DNA from 4 places in the Comamonas piscis genome. Region 1 is predicted to be linked to each of the others. Evidence: predicted binding sites of a transcription regulator. Region 1 holds the regulator's gene; each other region holds the start of a gene.

Region 1 (4,284 bases):
TTGCCCAGGCCGATGTGCATTTCCGGGCCGAGGCCGTGGGCCTGCTGGTGGCCAAGGCCTATGCACAGTTGGGCGACCAGGAAATGGCCCGCAAGAGCTTTGATTTTGCGCGCCAGCACTCGGGCAGCTTTGATGTGATGGCCGAGTACGCCATCTGGGCCGCTGGCCAGGGCGACTGGCAGACCGCCAACGCACTGCAGGCCGAGCTGAACAAGGCGATGACCCCCTGGAGCGGCCAGCAGCGCCAGCTCAACCGCGAGATGCTGCAGCGCCTGAAAACCGCCTTCGCCACCCAGCCCAAATAAGCGCGCTGCCATCGGACGGATGCAATAGGCCTGCTGGCAGCAGGCCATCCAACCGCCCCGCAGGCCTTGCAGCGCGCCAGTTTGCGCTTGCGCAGACAGCCGCCGCAGCTAAAATCGCTGTCTATGGCAAAAATCATCGTTCTGGCCCTGGTGCTGCTTTTCTTTGGCTGCGGCCTCTATATGCACCTGCGCGGCAAGGTTCGGCACAAGCTGCTGCGCCAGCTGTTCGACCACTCCACTTTCACGGCGCCGTTCAATGTGTTCATGCTGATGTTCAGCAAGGTGCCGCGCACGCCCTACCTGCCCACCAGCACCTTCCCCGACCTGGCGCCCTTGCAAGCCAACTGGCGCGAGATCCGCGAAGAAGCCATCGGCCTGCAGAAGGCGATGCAGATCAAGGCAGCGGCCAACAACGACGATGCGGGCTTCAACTCCTTCTTCAAGACCGGCTGGAAGCGCTTCTACCTGAAGTGGTACGGCCAGGCCCACCCGTCGGCGATGGAGCTCTGCCCCAAGACCAGCGCACTGGTGCAATCGATCCCCGGCATCAAGGCCGCCATGTTTGCTGAGCTGCCGCCCGGCGCCAAGCTCAACCTTCACCGCGATCCCTATGCCGGCTCGCTGCGCTACCACCTGGCCGTTCTGGCGCCCAATGACGACCGCTGCATGATCGAAGTCGATGGCACGCCCTACAGCTGGCGCGAGGGCGAAGGCGTGATTTTTGACGAGACCTTTATGCATTGGGCCGAGAACCGGTCCGAGGGCAACCGCATCGTGCTGTTCTGCGATGTCGAGCGCCCCATGACCAATGGCTTTGCGCAGTGGCTCAACCGCTGGCTGGGCACGCATGTGGTGGCTGCTGCCAGCTCGCCCAACAACGAAGGCGATCCGCGCGGCTTTATCAGCCGCATCTTCAAGGTGTCGTTCTACATGGGCCAGTACCGCCGCCGCTTCAAGGCCTGGAACAAGACGGCCTACAAGCTGACCAAGTTCGGCCTGATGCTGGCCGTGCTGGCCTTGTTTATCTGGTGGCTCTGGCCCAAGTAAACTGGCGCCGTCTCAACGCAAAAACCGCAGTTCAACGAACTGCGGTTTTTTTATGCGCTGGGCCTTGAGCCCGCTGCGCCAACAACGCCTACAGCGCCTTGCGCAAACTGGCGGGCGGGATGCGCATTGCTTCACGGTATTTGGCCACCGTGCGGCGCGCGCATTCAATGCCCTGGGCCTGCAGCAGATCGGCGATTTTTGCGTCCGACAGCGGCTTCTTGGCGCTTTCCTCGTCCAGCAGTTGCTTGATCAGCGCCTTGACGGCGGTACTGGAGGCGCTGCCGCCGGTCTCGGTACCCAGGCCTGAGCCAAAGAAGTACTTCAGCTCAAAGGTACCCTGCGGCGTGGCCATGTACTTGGCGGTGGTCACGCGGCTGATGGTGGACTCGTGCAAACCCAGCTCATCGGCGATCTCGCGCAGCACCATGGGGCGCATGGCCAGCTCGCCATGCACAAAGAAATTGCGCTGCCGCTCCACAATGGCCTGCGACACGCGCAAGATGGTGTCAAAGCGCTGCTGGATGTTCTTGATGAACCAGCGCGCCTCCTGCAGGCGCTGCTGCAAGGCGCCATGGCCTTCGCTGCCCTTGTGGCTGCGCAAGGCATTGGCATAGACATCCTGCACGCGCAGGCGCGGCATCACTTCGGCATTGAGCTGCACGCTGAAGCCGGGCACCGGCAAACCGCGCTCATTGCTGGGGCGCACGATGACATCGGGAATGATGGCATTGCGGTCCACATCCGCATAGGGGCGGCCGGGCCGGGGCTCCAACTTGGCGATCAAGACCAGCGCGCTGCGCACTGCCGCTTCGTTGCAGCCTGTCAGCTGCATCAGCTTGCGCACATCGCGGCGCGCCAGCAGATCGAGTGATTCCTGGCAGACCAGCAAAGCCGTTTCCAGCGCCAGTGCATCGGCCTCGGGGGTGTCCGAGCCTTCTTCATCCAGCAGGCGTTGCCGCGCCTTGATCTGCAGCTGCATGCACTCAGACAGGTTGCGTGCACCCACCCCAAGGGGTTCCAGGCTTTGCAGCAAGCGCAGCGCGACCGTGAGGTGGTGGAGCAGCGCTTCATAGCGCTCGGGGTCGCTGGCATCGCCAAAGCTTTGCGCCAGCTCGGCCAAGGTCTCTTCCAGATAGCCGTCGTCGTTCAGCGATTCGATCAAGAAATAGAGTGCGGCCTGGCCCTCCTGGCACAAACGCAGTGACAGCGCCTGGCGGTGCAGCACATCCTGCAGGCTCAGGTGCTCGGAACGCCGGTCGGACAGCGGCGCTTCATCGTCGTCATCGCCCGAGCCCGCACTGGAGCGCGCGGGCAGGTCGCCCCCCCACTCTTCCCAGTCCGAGGCCGAGTCGCCGGAAGCGGCTTCCGCATCAACGCCCGTTTCCTTGCCCGCGCCAAAATCCAAAGGCAGGTCGGAAGGACCCGCCTCGAAATCGCTCGCGCTGCTGGTGTCGGTGCTGGCAGTGGTCTCGGTGGCTTTGTCGCCCACAGCGGCGGTCTCGGTGCCCTCGCTGGTGTCTTGGGCCGGTGCTTCCGCCCGTTCCGAATCAACAGCGTCATCGCCTTCGCGTTCCAGAAACGGGTTTTCATCGAGCATTTGCTCGACTTCCTGCGTCAGCTCTTGGGTGGACAGCTGCAGCAGACGGATGGACTGCTGCAATTGCGGCGTGAGGGTCAGGCTCTGCGATACACGCAGTGACAGCGAAGGCATCATGGCAGCGCCTCCGTGCCGACCACGGCAGATGGCATCCGACAAGCCCCAGCGGCCCGGCGGCGCAAGGCGGTATCTTGGCTGGCACGCCCGCCCGGGCGTGCGGCGTCACATACGGAAGTGCTCACCCAGATAGACCCTCCGCACCTCGGCGTTCTCCACAATCTCTTGCGGCGTGCCTGCGGCCAGCACCTTGCCATCGCTGATGATGCAGGCGTGGTCACAGATGCCCAGGGTTTCGCGCACATTGTGGTCGGTGATTAGCACGCCGATGCCGCGCTCTTTCAGGAAGGCGACAATGCGCTGGATCTCGATCACCGCAATCGGGTCGATACCGGCAAAGGGCTCGTCGAGCAGGATGAAACGGGGCTGGGTCGCCAGCGCGCGGGCGATCTCGACCCGGCGGCGCTCGCCACCGGACAGCGCCACGGAGGGCGACTCGCGCAGGTGCTCGACGCGCAGCTCCTGCAGCAGCGCGGTGAGCTGGCGCTCGACCTCGGCGCGCGACAGCGACTTGCCATGCTCGTCCTTTTGCAGCTCCAGCACGGCGCGCACATTGTCCTGCACGCTGAGCTTGCGGAAGATCGATGCCTCCTGCGGCAGGTAGGACAGGCCCAGCTGCGAGCGCTGGTGGATCGGCATATCGGCGACCGACTGGCCATCGATGCGGATGTCTCCGCCATCGCTGCGCACCAGGCCCACGATCATGTAGAACGAGGTGGTTTTGCCAGCACCATTGGGGCCGAGCAAACCCACCACTTCGCCTTTGCGCACCGACAGCGACACATCCTTGACCACCTTGCGGCTGCCATAGGACTTCTCCAGGTGCAACACCTCCAGCTGGCTGCGGTGGTCGCTGTTGGCGACCCGGGCATTGACGGAAATGGTCGAGGAGTTCTCTGCCACGGTTACTTGGCTCCGTCGTTCAGTTGGGTGCTGGGGCGCAAGGGGGTCTTGTCGTCCGCTGCGGGCTTGGCCGGGGTGCTGGCCTTGTCGTCCGCCTTGGGCGTCAGGATCACGCGCACGCGGCCGTTTTTCGCAGCGCCGGGCTTGGGATCGCTGGCTTGCGCGCCTTTCTGGCCGACCACGGTAAAGGTGTCGGTCAGGTTGTTGTAGGTGATCAGCGGGCCACTGACCTGGTCGGTCAAGGTGGTCTCGCGGTAGCGGCGCAGCTCGCCACGGCGCTCAAAATGCACGGTGTCATCGCGACCGTTGTAGGTG
Region 2 (4,284 bases), 350 kb from region 1:
AGCACGCGCCCAGGCGCTGCAACTGGCCGGCGGTGCCGCCTTGCTGGTGGATGTGCGCGAGCCCTATGAACAGCAGCTGGGCAGCGCGCGCGGGCTGGAAGGCGGTGACCTGGCCCAGGCCGTGCCGCTGTCGGGCCTGCTCAATGCACTGCCGCAGTGGCTGGCACTGGCCACCGATACCCCTGTGGTGTTCTACTGCCGCAGCGGCAACCGCAGCGCCCAGGCCGCCCGGGCACTGCGCCGTCTGGGCCATCCGCAGGCCTTCAGCCTGGCCGGTGGTTTGGCGCTGTGGCCAGAGCGCGATACCGCTTCCGCATAAGCATCGACTCAGTCCGCGTCGGGGCATAAAAAAAGGCCGGCCGGGTTGTTCACCCGTCCGGCCCCCCAAGGAGTATTCGCAAAAATTAACGTCCGTAGGCCGCTTCGCCGTGGGAGGTGATGTCCAGGCCTTCGCGTTCGGCTTCTTCCGTCACACGCAGACCACCGGTCAGCAAGCCTGCCACCTTGTAGGCAATCCAGGCCACCACACCCGACCACACGATGGTGATCAGCACGCCCTTGGTTTGCACCCAGATTTGGTGGGCCATGTTGTAGCCTTCTGGCTCAACACCGCCCAGGCTAGAGGCGCAGAACACGCCGGTCAGGATGGCACCCAGGATACCGCCCACACCGTGTACACCGAAGACGTCGCAGGTGTCATCAGCCTTCAGCAGGCGCTTGAGACCCGAGACACCCCACAGGCACAGAGCACCGGCGAGCAGACCCATCACGATGGCACCCATGGGGCCGACAAAACCAGCTGCCGGGGTGATGACCACCAGGCCACCGACGGCACCGGAAGCGGCACCCAGCATCGAAGGCTTGCCCTTGTGCAGGGTTTCGCAGACCAACCAGCTCACACAGGCTGCGCCGGTGGCGACGATGGTGTTGATGAAGGCCAGGCCCGCAATACCGTTGGCAGCACCCGCCGAGCCGGCGTTAAAGCCAAACCAGCCCACCCACAGCAGCGATGCGCCCACCATGGTCAGAGTCAGGTTGTGCGGAGCCAGCGCTTCGCGGCCAAAGCCCAGGCGCTTACCCAGCACATAGGAGCCCACCAGACCGGCCACACCGGCGTTGATGTGCACAACGGTGCCGCCAGCAAAGTCCAGCGCGCCATCCTTGCCCAGCAGACCACCGCCCCAGACCATGTGGGCAATCGGCAGGTAGCTGAAGGTGAACCACAGCACCGCGAAGATCATCACGGCAGCGAACTTGATGCGCTCGGCAAAGGCACCGACGATCAGCGCCACGGTAATGGCAGCGAACGTGGCCTGGAAGGACACGAACACATACTCAGGCACCGTCGCCATCGCACCGGACAACGTATCCGGCGTGATGCCCATCAGGAACACCTTGCCAAAGTCACCGAAGAAGTTGCCTTCGCCGGAGAAGGTCAGCGAGTAGCCGTAGATGGTCCATAGCACCGTGATCAGCGAAAAGATCGTGAACACCTGGGCCAGCACCGACAGCATGTTCTTGCTGCGCACCAGGCCGCCGTAGAACAGCGCCAGACCGGGGATGACCATCAGGATCACCAGCATGGTCGAGGTCATGATCCAGGCGGTATCGCCTGCGTTCAAAACGGGAGCTGCAGCTTCGGCCGCAGCCGCGTTGCCCGCAGTGGCCAGTGCCACCGCCGCCAGCCCTGCCAAGGAAAGTAGTCGTCTCATGTTGTTCACACCTTCAAGATAAATTGGCTTGTTGCGCGCGCTGTGCCAGCGCGGAGCGCTGTTTTTTTAGATAGCGTTCGGGCCGGTTTCACCGGTACGGATACGCACCACCTGCTCCAGCGGAGAGACAAAGATCTTGCCGTCGCCGATCTTGCCGGTACGCGCTGCGTTCTCGATCGCCTCGATCACCCGGTCCACCAGGTCCTCGGCCACCGCGATCTCCAGCTTCACCTTGGGCAGAAAATCCACCACATACTCGGCACCGCGGTACAGCTCGGTATGGCCCTTTTGGCGGCCAAAGCCCTTGACCTCGCTCACGGTGATGCCTTGCACCCCAATATCGGACAGCGCCTCACGCACTTCATCGAGCTTGAAGGGCTTGATCACCGCCACTACCAGTTTCATGTTCATAGGTTCTCCTGTCGTCACTTATTGCAGCGGCGCTGCATCAAAAAGCCTTGGTCAGCGACACAATCGCGCGACCCTTGTTCACAAAGCCAAAGGCACCCGTCTTGTTAGCGCCCACCCAGGCAGCGCTGAGCGAGAAGCCGTCACCCAGGTCATAGGCACCGCCCACGCTGTAGTCCAGGTAGTTGGGCACGCCCAGGTCCTTGATGTCGCTGGAAAAGCGCGTGTAACCCACGGCCAGCTTCAAGGTCGTCTTGGGCGCCACCTCTTGTGCAAATGCCACATTCAGGTAGCCGGTGTTGCGGCCCTTGTACGTGCTGTCGTACTTGGTGCCGGCCCAGCCAAAGTAATCCTTCGATACCGTGTGCGAGTACTTCACGGTCACGGGCCCGTAGGTACCCGAGCCATACAGCTCAGTGGTGTTGCCCAGCGTGTTGCCCGGGTAGACATAGGTCAGCAGACCCAGGTCCCAGTCCACATCGGCCGCCTTGAACTTGTAGCCACCGTAGAAATCCATCTCCAGCTTGTTGTTGTCGAGCCAGTCGACGGTGGAGTTCCAGTTACCCACATAAAAGCCGCTATCGCCAAAGGCGTAGTCGACCCCTCCCTGGAGTGCTGGCTTGACCCACTGGGCACTAGAGGACTTCTGGTCCTGACCACGGAACTTGTAGTTCGTGGTCACGCTCACGTTGGCGGTCAGCTGCGCGCTTGCCACCATCGGCAGCGCCAGGAACGCTGCACCTGCCACCACCATCCAGCCTCTGTTGCTCATTGCCATTGCCACACTCCTTGTTGATGAATTCGACCCATCCGTTTGTGGCAAGCACAATGCACAGAGCGTGCCAATCTCCGCGCCACCTGCTGCGTTGTGCGCACCAGACAAGCGCGGCGCGCTATGTTTTTTTGCAAATGCTTACGTTCTGAGCCGCAACGGGGCGCTCCGGGGTGATCGGCGGCAGGCTTGGGCCAGGGGCCAGACCGCCCCGGGGCTGTCGCCCTTGTCCCCAAAACCGACTTTTGCGATGCTGGCTGCAGCCGTGCCTCCAAGAGGTGCTTAGCAATGCACCAAAACGGTGCGCAACCACAAGGAAGCCAGCCCATGAGTCTCGCCGTGGTGCACAGCCGGGCCCTGGTCGGGCTCACCGGCCATCCCGTCAGCGTCGAAGTCCATCTGGCCAATGGCCTGCCCAGCTTCACCCTGGTCGGCCTGGCCGATCTGGAAGTGAAGGAAGCCCGCGAGCGCGTGCGCTCGGCGCTGCAGAACAGCGGGCTGGAGTTTCCGCACAACAAGCGCATCACCGTCAACCTGGCCCCGGCCGATCTGCCCAAGGAATCGGGCCGCTACGACCTGGCCATCGCGGTCGGCATTCTGGCGGCCAGCGGCGCCATCGATGCGGACCGGCTCAACCACTACGAGTTTGCTGGCGAACTGTCGCTGTCTGGCGCCTTGCGGCCGGTGCGCGGCGCGCTTGCTGCGAGCATGGATCTGCACCAGCGCGGCCAGCATGTGCGCCAGGTGCTGCCCCCGGGCAGTGCAGAAGATGCTGCCCTGGTGCCCGATGCCGAGGTCTACCGCGCCAGCCACCTGATGGACGTGGTGCAGCACTTTGCGCCGCAGGCCGCCCACGCCGAGCCCGATGCAGCGCCCAGCCAGTGGCAGCGCATGCCCGCCCAGAGCCGGCCGCCGGAGGCGCTTGGCGCCGACATGGCCGACGTCAAAGGCCAGACCGCCAGCAAGCGCGTGCTGGAGATCGCTGCCTGCGGCGGCCACAACCTGCTGATGCTGGGCGCACCGGGCGCTGGCAAATCGATGCTGGCCCAGCGCTTTGCCGGCCTGCTGCCTGCGCTGAGCGTGGCCGAGGCGCTGGAGAACGCTGCCGTGCACAGCCTGGTCGGCGCCTTTGATGCCCGCAGCTGGGGCCAGCGCACCACGATGGCGCCCCACCACACCGCCAGCGCCGTGGCCCTGGTGGGCGGCGGCAGCCCGCCCCGGCCCGGTGCGATATCGCTGGCCCATTGCGGTGTGCTGTTTTTGGATGAGCTTCCTGAATTTCCGCGCAGCGCGCTGGAAGCACTGCGCGAGCCGCTGGAGACCGGCCAGATCAGCATTGCCCGCGCCGCGCAGCAGGCCACCTTCCCCGCCCGCTTTCAGCTCATCGCCGCG
Region 3 (4,284 bases), 1.5 Mb from region 1:
GCACCTCGCCAATGGTGGCGGCAGGCCCATTGGTCATCATCACGATCTTGTCGGACAGCAGCACGGCCTCGTCCACATCATGGGTCACCATCACCACGGTGCTGCGTGTGCGCGCGACGATCTCCAGCAGCTCGTCCTGCAGCTTGGCGCGGGTCAGGGCATCCAAGGCGCCAAAGGGCTCGTCCATCAGCAGCACCTGGGGCTCCATCGACAGGGCGCGGGCAATGCCCACGCGCTGCTTCATGCCGCCCGATATCTCGCCGGGGCGCTTTTGTGCCGCATGGCTCAGGCCCACCAGCGCCAGCGCGGCATCGGTGCGGGCGGCGAGCTGGGCCTTGCGCTCGCGCCCGCCAAACACCCGCTCCACCGCCAGATGCACATTGGCCCAGCAGGTCAGCCAGGGCAGCAGCGAATGGTTTTGGAACACCACAGCCCGCTGCGGCCCAGGGCCCTTGATCTCGCGGTTGGCGCAGAGCAAGGTGCCTTCGCTGGGGCTGGCCAGCCCGGCAATCAGGTTCAGCAAGGTGGATTTGCCGCAGCCCGAGTGGCCAATCAGGCTGACAAACTCGCCCTGGGCAATCTCCAGGTTGATGCCCTGCAGCGCCTGGAACAGGCCCTTGGCGGTCTTGAAGCTTTGCGCCACCTGCTGCACCTCGATGTACTTGAGGTTGGGGGCTGCGGCCTGGGGGTTGGGATTGACGGTCATGCCTTGACCTCCTCAAAAGTGAATGCGGTGGCCAGGCGGATCAGCGCCCATTCCAGCAGCAGGCCAACGAGGCCAATGACAAAGATCGCAATGATGATGTTCTTGACGTTGAGGTTGTTCCACTCGTCCCAGACCCAAAAGCCAATGCCCACGCCACCGGTCAGCATCTCGGCGGCCACGATCACCAGCCAGGCGGTGCCAACGGCCAGGCGCACGCCCGTCAGCATGTAGGGCAGCACGGCGGGGAAGAGGATGGTGGTGGCAATCTTCCACTCACTCAGGTTCAGCACCCGCGCCACATTCATATAGTCCTGCGGCACGCGCTGCACACCGACGGCCGTGTTGATCACCATCGGCCAGATCGAGCAGATAAAGATGGTCCAGATCGCCGCCGGGTTCGCGCCCTTGAACACCAGCAGGCCAATCGGCAGCCAGGCCAGGGGCGACACCGGGCGCAGCAGGCTGATGACCGGGTTGAACATGCGCGAGAGAAAGTCAAAACGGCCAATCACAAAACCCAGCGGAATACCGACCAGCGCCGCCAGGCCAAAGCCGATGCTCACCCGCTGCAGCGAGGCCAGCACATTCCAGCCCACGCCCTGGTCATTGGGGCCGTTGCGGTAGAAGGGGTCGCGAAAGATCTCCTGCGCCTGCAGCCAGGTCTCCTGCGGGCCGGGGATGCCCGGGTTGCCCTGGGCGACGATGGACCACAGCACCAGCAGCAGGCCAAAGCCCAGCACCGGTGGCAGCAGGCTTTGCACCAAGCTGCCAAAGCGCTGCTGCCAGGCGGCGGCCAGATCGCGCGGGGCCACCGGGGCCGCCGAGGCCAGCACGGCCGGCGCTGCCACCAGGGGCTGGCTTACCGCGCCTGCCGTGGGCAGGCCGCGCGCCATGTGCTCATGGATGGACAAGATCTTGCGCTCGGGCGGGGCCGATGTCGGCAGGGGCGAAACACTCTCTCGCAATGCAGCGGGCATGGGGCTCTCCTTATCAGGCTTTGATCGCAAAGCTGTCGGCGTACTTGGCGGGGTCCGAACCATCCCAGACCTTGCCATCGATCAGCGCGCTGCTGCGCATGTCCGACTTGGGCACGGCAATCTTCAACTGCGTGGCCGCTTCCTTGTACAGGGCGGTCTGGTTGATCTTTTTCGCGACGGCCAGGTAGTCGGGGTGGTTCTTCAGCAAACCCCAGCGCTTGTGCTGGGTGAGGAACCACATGCCATCGGACAGATAGGGGTAGCTGGCCTCGCCATCGGCAAAGAATTTCATGTGGTTCGGGTCGTCCCAGGTCTTGCCCAGGCCATTCTGGTAACGGCCCAGAATGCGCTGGTTGATGGCGTCCACGCTGGTGTTCACATAGGCCTTGCCGGCAATGGTCTCGGCCATCTTCTGCTTGTTCTGCAGGCTGGCATCGATCCAGCGGCCCGCCTCCAGAATGGCCATGGTGACAGCGCGCGCGGTGTTGGGGTGGCGGCTGACAAAATCCTGCGTGCAGCCCAGCACCTTTTCCGGGTGGTCGCGCCAGATGTCCTGGGTGGTGACTGCCGTGATGCCAATGCCATCCATGATCGCGCGGTGGCCCCAGGGCTCGCCCACGCAAAAGCCATCCATATTGCCCACCCGCATATTGGCCACCATCTGCGGCGGCGGCACGGTGATCACTTTCGCATCCTTGAGCGGGTGGATGCCCGCGCTGGCCAGCCAGTAGTAGAGCCACATCGCATGGGTGCCCGTGGGGAAGGTCTGCGCAAAGGTGTATTCGCGCTTCTCGGCGGCCATCAGCTTGGCCAGCGAGGCGGCATCCACCGCGCCCTTGTCGGCCAGTTTTTTGGACAGGGTGATCGCCTGGCCATTGCGGTTGAGCGTCATCAGCACCGCCATGTCCTTTTGCGGGCTGCCCACGCCCAGCTGCACGCCGTAGACCAGGCCGTAGAGCACATGGGCAAAGTGCAGGTCGCCATTGATCAGCTTGTCGCGCACCCCTGCCCAGCTCGCTTCCTTGCTGGGCATGATCTTGACGCCGTACTTCTGGTCCAGGCCCAGCACCGAGGCCATCACCACGCTGGCGCAGTCGGTCAGCGGGATAAAGCCGATGTTGACCTCTTTTTTCTCAGGCGCATCCGAGCCTGCAGCCCAGACACCCTGGTGGCCCAGCGCGCTGTAGACAAAGGTGGCGGCCGCTGCCTGGGCGCCATGGCGCAAGAACCGGCGGCGGGCGGGCGATGCCTCAGTGGCCGGGGCGGTGTCGGTGGTGGGGCGTATCGTCATTCTTGTCAAACTCCATCGAAGGCGTTGCAGATTCCAAAAACAAAAAACGGCGTCCTTCCGCTGATGGCTTGCACCATCAGGAAAGGGACGCCGTTGTCCCGAAATAACTCGCGATTACCGGAAACAGGCCGCCTTTGGCCTGGTTGAGGAGATCAATGCATATTCCATGCCAATTTAAAAAATGCAGTGCTTCACTCTGAAGACGAGACCGCTGCCAGCGCTGCATGCCCGGCACCGTCCCTGCAATGGTGCATTGCAACAGCTGGCTGCTCAATGGCTGCCATGCTTTGGTGCGCGAGGTCGTTGTTGAGGAAGGAAGGATCAGCGGCGCTCGGCAGCAGCAGGCCCAGCAGCCCCAGAGGGCACGGTGGGCACCATGGCCGCCATCGCCAGCACCGCCTCGGCCACTTCCAGCATGCGCTTGTTCTGGTTCATCGCCGTCTGGCGCAGCAGCTGGTAGGCATCGCTCTCGCTGAGCTGGTGCTGGGCCATCAGCAGGCCCTTGGCGCGCTCCAGGGTCTTGCGCTCATGCAGGGCAGTCTTGGCCTCGTGGATCTGGCTCTGCATGGTCTGCAGCCGCTGTGATTGCTGCTGCACCAGCGACAAGATATCGCGCCCCAGCGCCGGTGCGCCCACGGCATCCAGCGACCAGGCATCGGGCGGTGCCGATGCTTCAAAAAAGGCCATACCGCCCTCTGCGGCCCCAGCGACCCCTTCAGCGCCCGGCGGCAGCACCTGCAAGGCCGCCAGCGCTTGCTCCTGCGCCTGCAGCTTGTGCAGGCACAGCACCTGCAGCTCCTGCGCCACCAGGGTCTCCACGCCATGCAGGGCATCCAGCCGGTGGCTGCAGGCGGCAAACCAGTCGGCGCTGCCGCTGCGGCTCAGGCGGCAGCCAGCGGCGGTATGGGCCACGCGGCGCATGCGCTCCACCGCCGCCATGTCAGTATCTCCCGCCACATGGGCCTGCCACAGCAGCAGCACGCGGGCGCTGGCCAGGCTGGCAAACACCTCAAAGCAGCGCTCCTGCGATTCAATCAAATGCAGCCACTGCGCGCGGGCGGGGGGCTGCAGCTGGCCCGAGGCAAAGGCGCTGGTGCCGCAGGCGCGCTCCTGCCCGGCCAGCTCCTTGCCCTGCATCAGGTGGAACAGGGCCACCAGCATGCGCGATATCTCGGGCTCGTTGGCGCTGTCGGCCGCCTCAAACACGACAGCCAGGCAGCCGGCAATCAGCCGCGCAAAGGCATCGGTACATGCAACAGGTGTCAGCCCCCCGGCCTGCACCTGGGCGCGCAGCGCAGGCAGGGCCGCCA
Region 4 (4,284 bases), 1.7 Mb from region 1:
ATGCCATCACCATGTGGCTGACCTTTGCCACCTTTGTCGGCTACGCCATCATCTACACGGTGATCCTCAAGCCGCTGACGCCGCAGAACATCGTGATTGGCGGCGCATCAGGCGCCATGCCGCCGGTGCTGGGCTGGGCCGCGATGACCGGTGATGTCTCGCCCCAGGCGCTGCTGCTGTTCCTGATCATCTTCCTGTGGACGCCCCCGCATTTTTGGGCGCTGGCGCTGTACCGGGTCGAAGACTACCGCAAGTCCGGCCTGCCGATGCTGCCGGTCACCCATGGGAACTATTACACCCGCGTGCAGGTCTTGCTCTACACCGTGGTCTTGTTTGCCGCCGGCCTGCTGCCCTTCATCATCCAGATGAGCTCCTGGATCTACCTGGTGGCTGCCGTGGTGCTGGGTGCCGGGTTCTTTGGCTATGCCTTTGCGCTGTGGCGCAATTACTCCGACGCGCTGGCACGCAAGACTTTCCGTTTTTCACTGGTCTACCTCAGCCTGCTGTTTGCGGCCTTGTTGGTAGACCACTATGTGACCTGGTAACTCTGCAATGAACAAGCGCAATGCTCTTCGCTGGCTGGCCGGCTCGGCCGTAGTGGCCTCGACCGGCGGTTTTCTGACCGCCTGCAAATCCAAGGCCGATTTCAACGCCATTGATCTGACGGGCAGCAAAGAGTATGGGCAGGATTTCTCCATGCCCGACCAGCATGGCCAGCGCCGCAGCATGGCGGATTTCAAAGGCAAGGTCGTGCTGGTGTTCTTTGGTTTCACCCAGTGCCCCGATGTCTGCCCCACCACCTTGGGCGACCTGGCCGCCGTCAAGCAAAAGCTCGGCGCCAAGGGCGACAAGCTGCAGGTGATCTTTGCCTCGGTCGATCCCTCGCGGGACACGCCCGAGATTCTGCAGGCCTACCTGGCCAACTTTGACCCGAGCTTTCTGGCGCTGCGCGGCAGCGATGAGGAAACGGCCAAGATGGCCAAGGACTTCAAGGTCTATTACAAGCGGGTGGACGGCCAGACCCCTGGCAGCTACACGATGGACCACACTGCGGGCGACTACATCTTTGACCCGGAAGGCCGCCTGCGCCTGTACAGTCGCTATGGCACGCCCGTCGATACCCTCGCCAAAGATATCGAGCAGCTGATCGACGGCGCTTAAACGCTCACATCGACCAGATGCGCGGGCGCTGCGCCGGCAGCCCCATCAGGCTGCTGCGCCAGTGGCCCCATACCGTCTTCCATAACTGCATCGCCGGCTCCACCACCGGGGCCAGGCCGCGCAGCACCAGCATATGCGCATTCGGGGCGGTCACCCCTGCCATGACCTCCGCCGGTGCCGCTTCCAGCAACAGCTGCGTGCTCTCCAACAACGCCTCGCGCTGCGTGCGCGGTATGGGCGAGCCGCAGGCATAGACCAGACTCGCCATGCAGCGCTGCCCCGCCAGGCCCAACTGACCGTTGAGCAGCAAGTGGTCATCGGCGCGGATGCGACCTCTTTCTAAAAAATGCCCTGGCCATGCAATGTGCTGCGAAAACACCCCTTCTACAAAAGGCTGGCCCGCCAGCGGCAAGCCGAGCGCGGTGATATCCCAGGTCAGCAACTGCGCATCGGGCGCCAGTTCCATCTGCAGCTCGTTCGCGGCATCGCAGGCGTTGTAGGCAATGGCTTCCAGCGGCAGCCATTCCAGCCGGGCACCGGCCTGCAACTGCAGCCGGGTGCGCTGCAAGGCCGGTTGGCCATTGGTCTTGTAAAAGCGTGTCGCCCCTGGCGTGGTCACCAGTGCTTGGGCGCCTGCACCTACCTCGACCGAGATATCCAGCACATCGCCGCCCACCAACCCGCCCGGTGGATGTACCAGCACGTTGTGGCAAATGCCCGGGCCTTCGGGGTAGAGGCTTTTTAAAATGCGCAAAGGGCCATCGTGGCTGAACTGCACCGAGGTCTTGCCCGCCTGCAGGCCATAGCGCAGGTCGAGTTGGGCATGCCAGCTCATGGCCGTCGCGCACGGTGGCTATGGCATGGGCGGCAAGGCCCTGGGGCGGGGATTGGGTGCAATTGGGGGGCGAGAGGCATGCCAGGGCTCTGCAAGCCACGTGCCAGGTTCTGCACCGCTATGGGCTGCCGTGTGTGCCTATTTGGTGCGCAGCGGCTGCCGGTGCTGCGTTGTGGTGCCGATGGCAGTGCGCTGGCACAGAAAGCGTGCAGGGTGCGATGCCCTGCCGTGATTGGCATGTGCCTTGCTTTGCTCTCGGCATGGAACTGACACCTCGCGAAAAAGACAAGCTGCTGATCTTTACCGCCGCCTTGCTGGCCGAGCGGCGCCTGGCCCGGGGGCTCAAGCTGAACTACCCCGAGGCGGTGGCGCTGATCAGCGCCTTTGTGATGGAAGGTGCGCGCGATGGCCGTACCGTCGCCCAGCTGATGAGCGCCGGCCGCTCGGTGCTGACCCGTGCCGATGTGATGGAGGGCATCCCCGAGATGATTGCCGATATCCAGATCGAGGCCACCTTTCCCGATGGCACCAAGCTCGTCACCGTGCATGAGCCGATTGCCTGATTCCCCTCCTTTCCCTGCGCAAGCAAGCACCATGAAACTCCATAAATTCTCTGCCGCTCTGGCCACCGCCGCTGCCGCCATGCCTTTGTCAGCCCTCGCCCATGTGGGCGCCGATGGTGGTGACCACCACAGCTTTTTGAGCAGCTTTGGCCATGCCTTTGCCCACCCCTTTACCGGCGCCGACCATATGGCCGCGATGCTGGCGGTAGGCGCCTGGAGCGCGCTGACCGTGACGCCGGCCTGGCGCGCACCGGCCGCCTTTGTGGCCTTGCTGGTGGCCGGCGCACTGGCCGGATTTTCCGGGCTATGGGTACCAGGTGTGGAGCCGATGATTGCCGCATCGGTGCTGGTGCTGGGCTTGCTGGTAGCCGTGCAAAAGCAGATGCCCTGGGTACTGGCCGCTGCGCTGGCGGGGGTGTTTGCGTTCTTCCACGGGGCGGCACACGGCTTTGAGCTGGCGGGCGACACTGCGTTGGCATCGGTGGGCGCGCTGGCAGGCATGGCGCTGGGCTCAGCCTTGCTGCATGTGGGCGGCTTGGTGCTGGGCAAGGCCCTGATGCAGCGCCACCGCTGGCTGGCCAAGGTAGCGGGCGGGGCCACCGCGGTCTTGGGCGCCGTCATGCTGACGCGTTTGGCCTGACGAGGAGCCGCACGATGATCCCAGGTGAACTGCTGCTGGACGACGGCGAACATCTACTGAACCCCGGGCGCCGCACCACCACGGTGGTGGTACACAACGCCAGCGACCGGCCGATCCAGGTCGGCTCGCACTACCACTTTGCCGAGACCAATGCCGGCCTGGTGTTTGACCGCCAGGCAGCCCATGGCATGCGCCTGCATATTGCCAGCGGTATGGCGGTGCGCTTTGAGCCCGGCCAGCAGCGCACCGTGGAGCTGGTGGACATTGGCGGCGACCGGCAGATCTACGGCTTTCGCGGCCTGGTGCAAGGAGCGCTGGAATGATGCGCGGCACGCAGCCTGCTGGCTTGGGTACTAAGACTGGATGGTTCTGATGGCAACGATGGACAGACGCGCATACGCAGAAACCTATGGGCCCACGGTGGGTGACCGCCTGCGCCTGGCCGATACCGCGCTGATCGTGGAAGTGGAGCAGGACTTCACCCTGCGGGCCGGTGGCTATGGCGAAGAGGTGAAGTTTGGCGGTGGCAAGACCATCCGCGACGGCATGGCGCAAAGCCAGCGCAGCAGCGCGCAAGGCGCGATGGACACGGTGTTGACCAATGCGCTGATCATCGACCACTGGGGCATTGTCAAGGCGGACATTGGCCTCAAGGCCGGCCGCATTGCCGCGATCGGCAAGGCCGGCAACCCGGACACGCAACCGGGCGTGGACATCACCATTGGTCCGGGCACCGAGATCATCAGCTGCGAAGGCAACATCGTCACCGCCGGCGGTATCGACACGCACATCCACTTCATCGCCCCCCAGCAGATCGAAGAGGCGCTGACCAGCGGGGTGACCACGATGATTGGTGGCGGCACCGGCCCGGCCACCGGCACCTTTGCCACGACCTGCACGCCCGGCGCCTGGAACATGGAGCGCATGCTGCAGGCGGCCGATGCCTTCCCGATGAACCTGGGCTTTTTGGGCAAGGGCAATGCCAGCCTGCCGCTGGCTTTGCATGAGCAGATCGATGCCGGCGCGATTGGCCTCAAGCTGCATGAGGACTGGGGCAGCACGCCGGCCGCCATCGACAACTGCCT

The links. The regulator sigma-54, encoded in region 1, starts transcription at its own class of promoters, with help from an activator protein. The targets are predictions, from matches to a motif close to TGGCANGNAANCTGCTTT.
Region 2: HS961_RS01440 (TorF family putative porin) is a predicted target of sigma-54. The motif match lies at 2,948-2,965, and genes of this name have one in related genera.
Region 3: HS961_RS06215 (CmpA/NrtA family ABC transporter substrate-binding protein) is a predicted target of sigma-54. The motif match lies at 3,129-3,146, and genes of this name have one in related genera.
Region 4: HS961_RS07275 (urease subunit gamma) is a predicted target of sigma-54. The motif match lies at 2,230-2,247, and genes of this name have one in related genera.

What each region holds. Positions count from the first base shown of each region.
Region 1 covers NZ_CP058554.1:5,140,008-5,144,291, forward strand. Annotated here, with positions in the region: gene HS961_RS23240 (hypothetical protein) at 1-305, shown strand, start outside; gene HS961_RS23245 (aspartyl/asparaginyl beta-hydroxylase domain-containing protein) at 429-1,352, shown strand; gene rpoN (RNA polymerase factor sigma-54) at 1,441-3,066, opposite strand; gene lptB (LPS export ABC transporter ATP-binding protein) at 3,172-3,948, opposite strand; gene lptA (lipopolysaccharide transport periplasmic protein LptA) at 3,972-4,284, opposite strand, start outside.
Region 2 covers NZ_CP058554.1:288,510-292,793, forward strand. Annotated here, with positions in the region: gene HS961_RS01425 (aminotransferase class V-fold PLP-dependent enzyme) at 1-319, shown strand, start outside; gene HS961_RS01430 (ammonium transporter) at 405-1,712, opposite strand; gene glnK (P-II family nitrogen regulator) at 1,779-2,117, opposite strand; gene HS961_RS01440 (TorF family putative porin) at 2,161-2,892, opposite strand; gene HS961_RS01445 (YifB family Mg chelatase-like AAA ATPase) at 3,220-4,284, shown strand, end outside.
Region 3 covers NZ_CP058554.1:1,392,334-1,396,617, reverse strand. Annotated here, with positions in the region: gene HS961_RS06225 (ABC transporter ATP-binding protein) at 1-706, opposite strand, end outside; gene ntrB (nitrate ABC transporter permease) at 703-1,599, opposite strand; gene HS961_RS06215 (CmpA/NrtA family ABC transporter substrate-binding protein) at 1,697-2,974, opposite strand; gene HS961_RS06210 (nitrate regulatory protein) at 3,296-4,284, opposite strand, start outside.
Region 4 covers NZ_CP058554.1:1,630,221-1,634,504, forward strand. Annotated here, with positions in the region: gene cyoE (heme o synthase) at 1-545, shown strand, start outside; gene HS961_RS07265 (SCO family protein) at 553-1,161, shown strand; gene HS961_RS07270 (urease accessory protein UreD) at 1,166-1,996, opposite strand; gene HS961_RS07275 (urease subunit gamma) at 2,257-2,559, shown strand; gene HS961_RS07280 (HupE/UreJ family protein) at 2,591-3,199, shown strand; gene HS961_RS07285 (urease subunit beta) at 3,214-3,522, shown strand; gene ureC (urease subunit alpha) at 3,572-4,284, shown strand, end outside.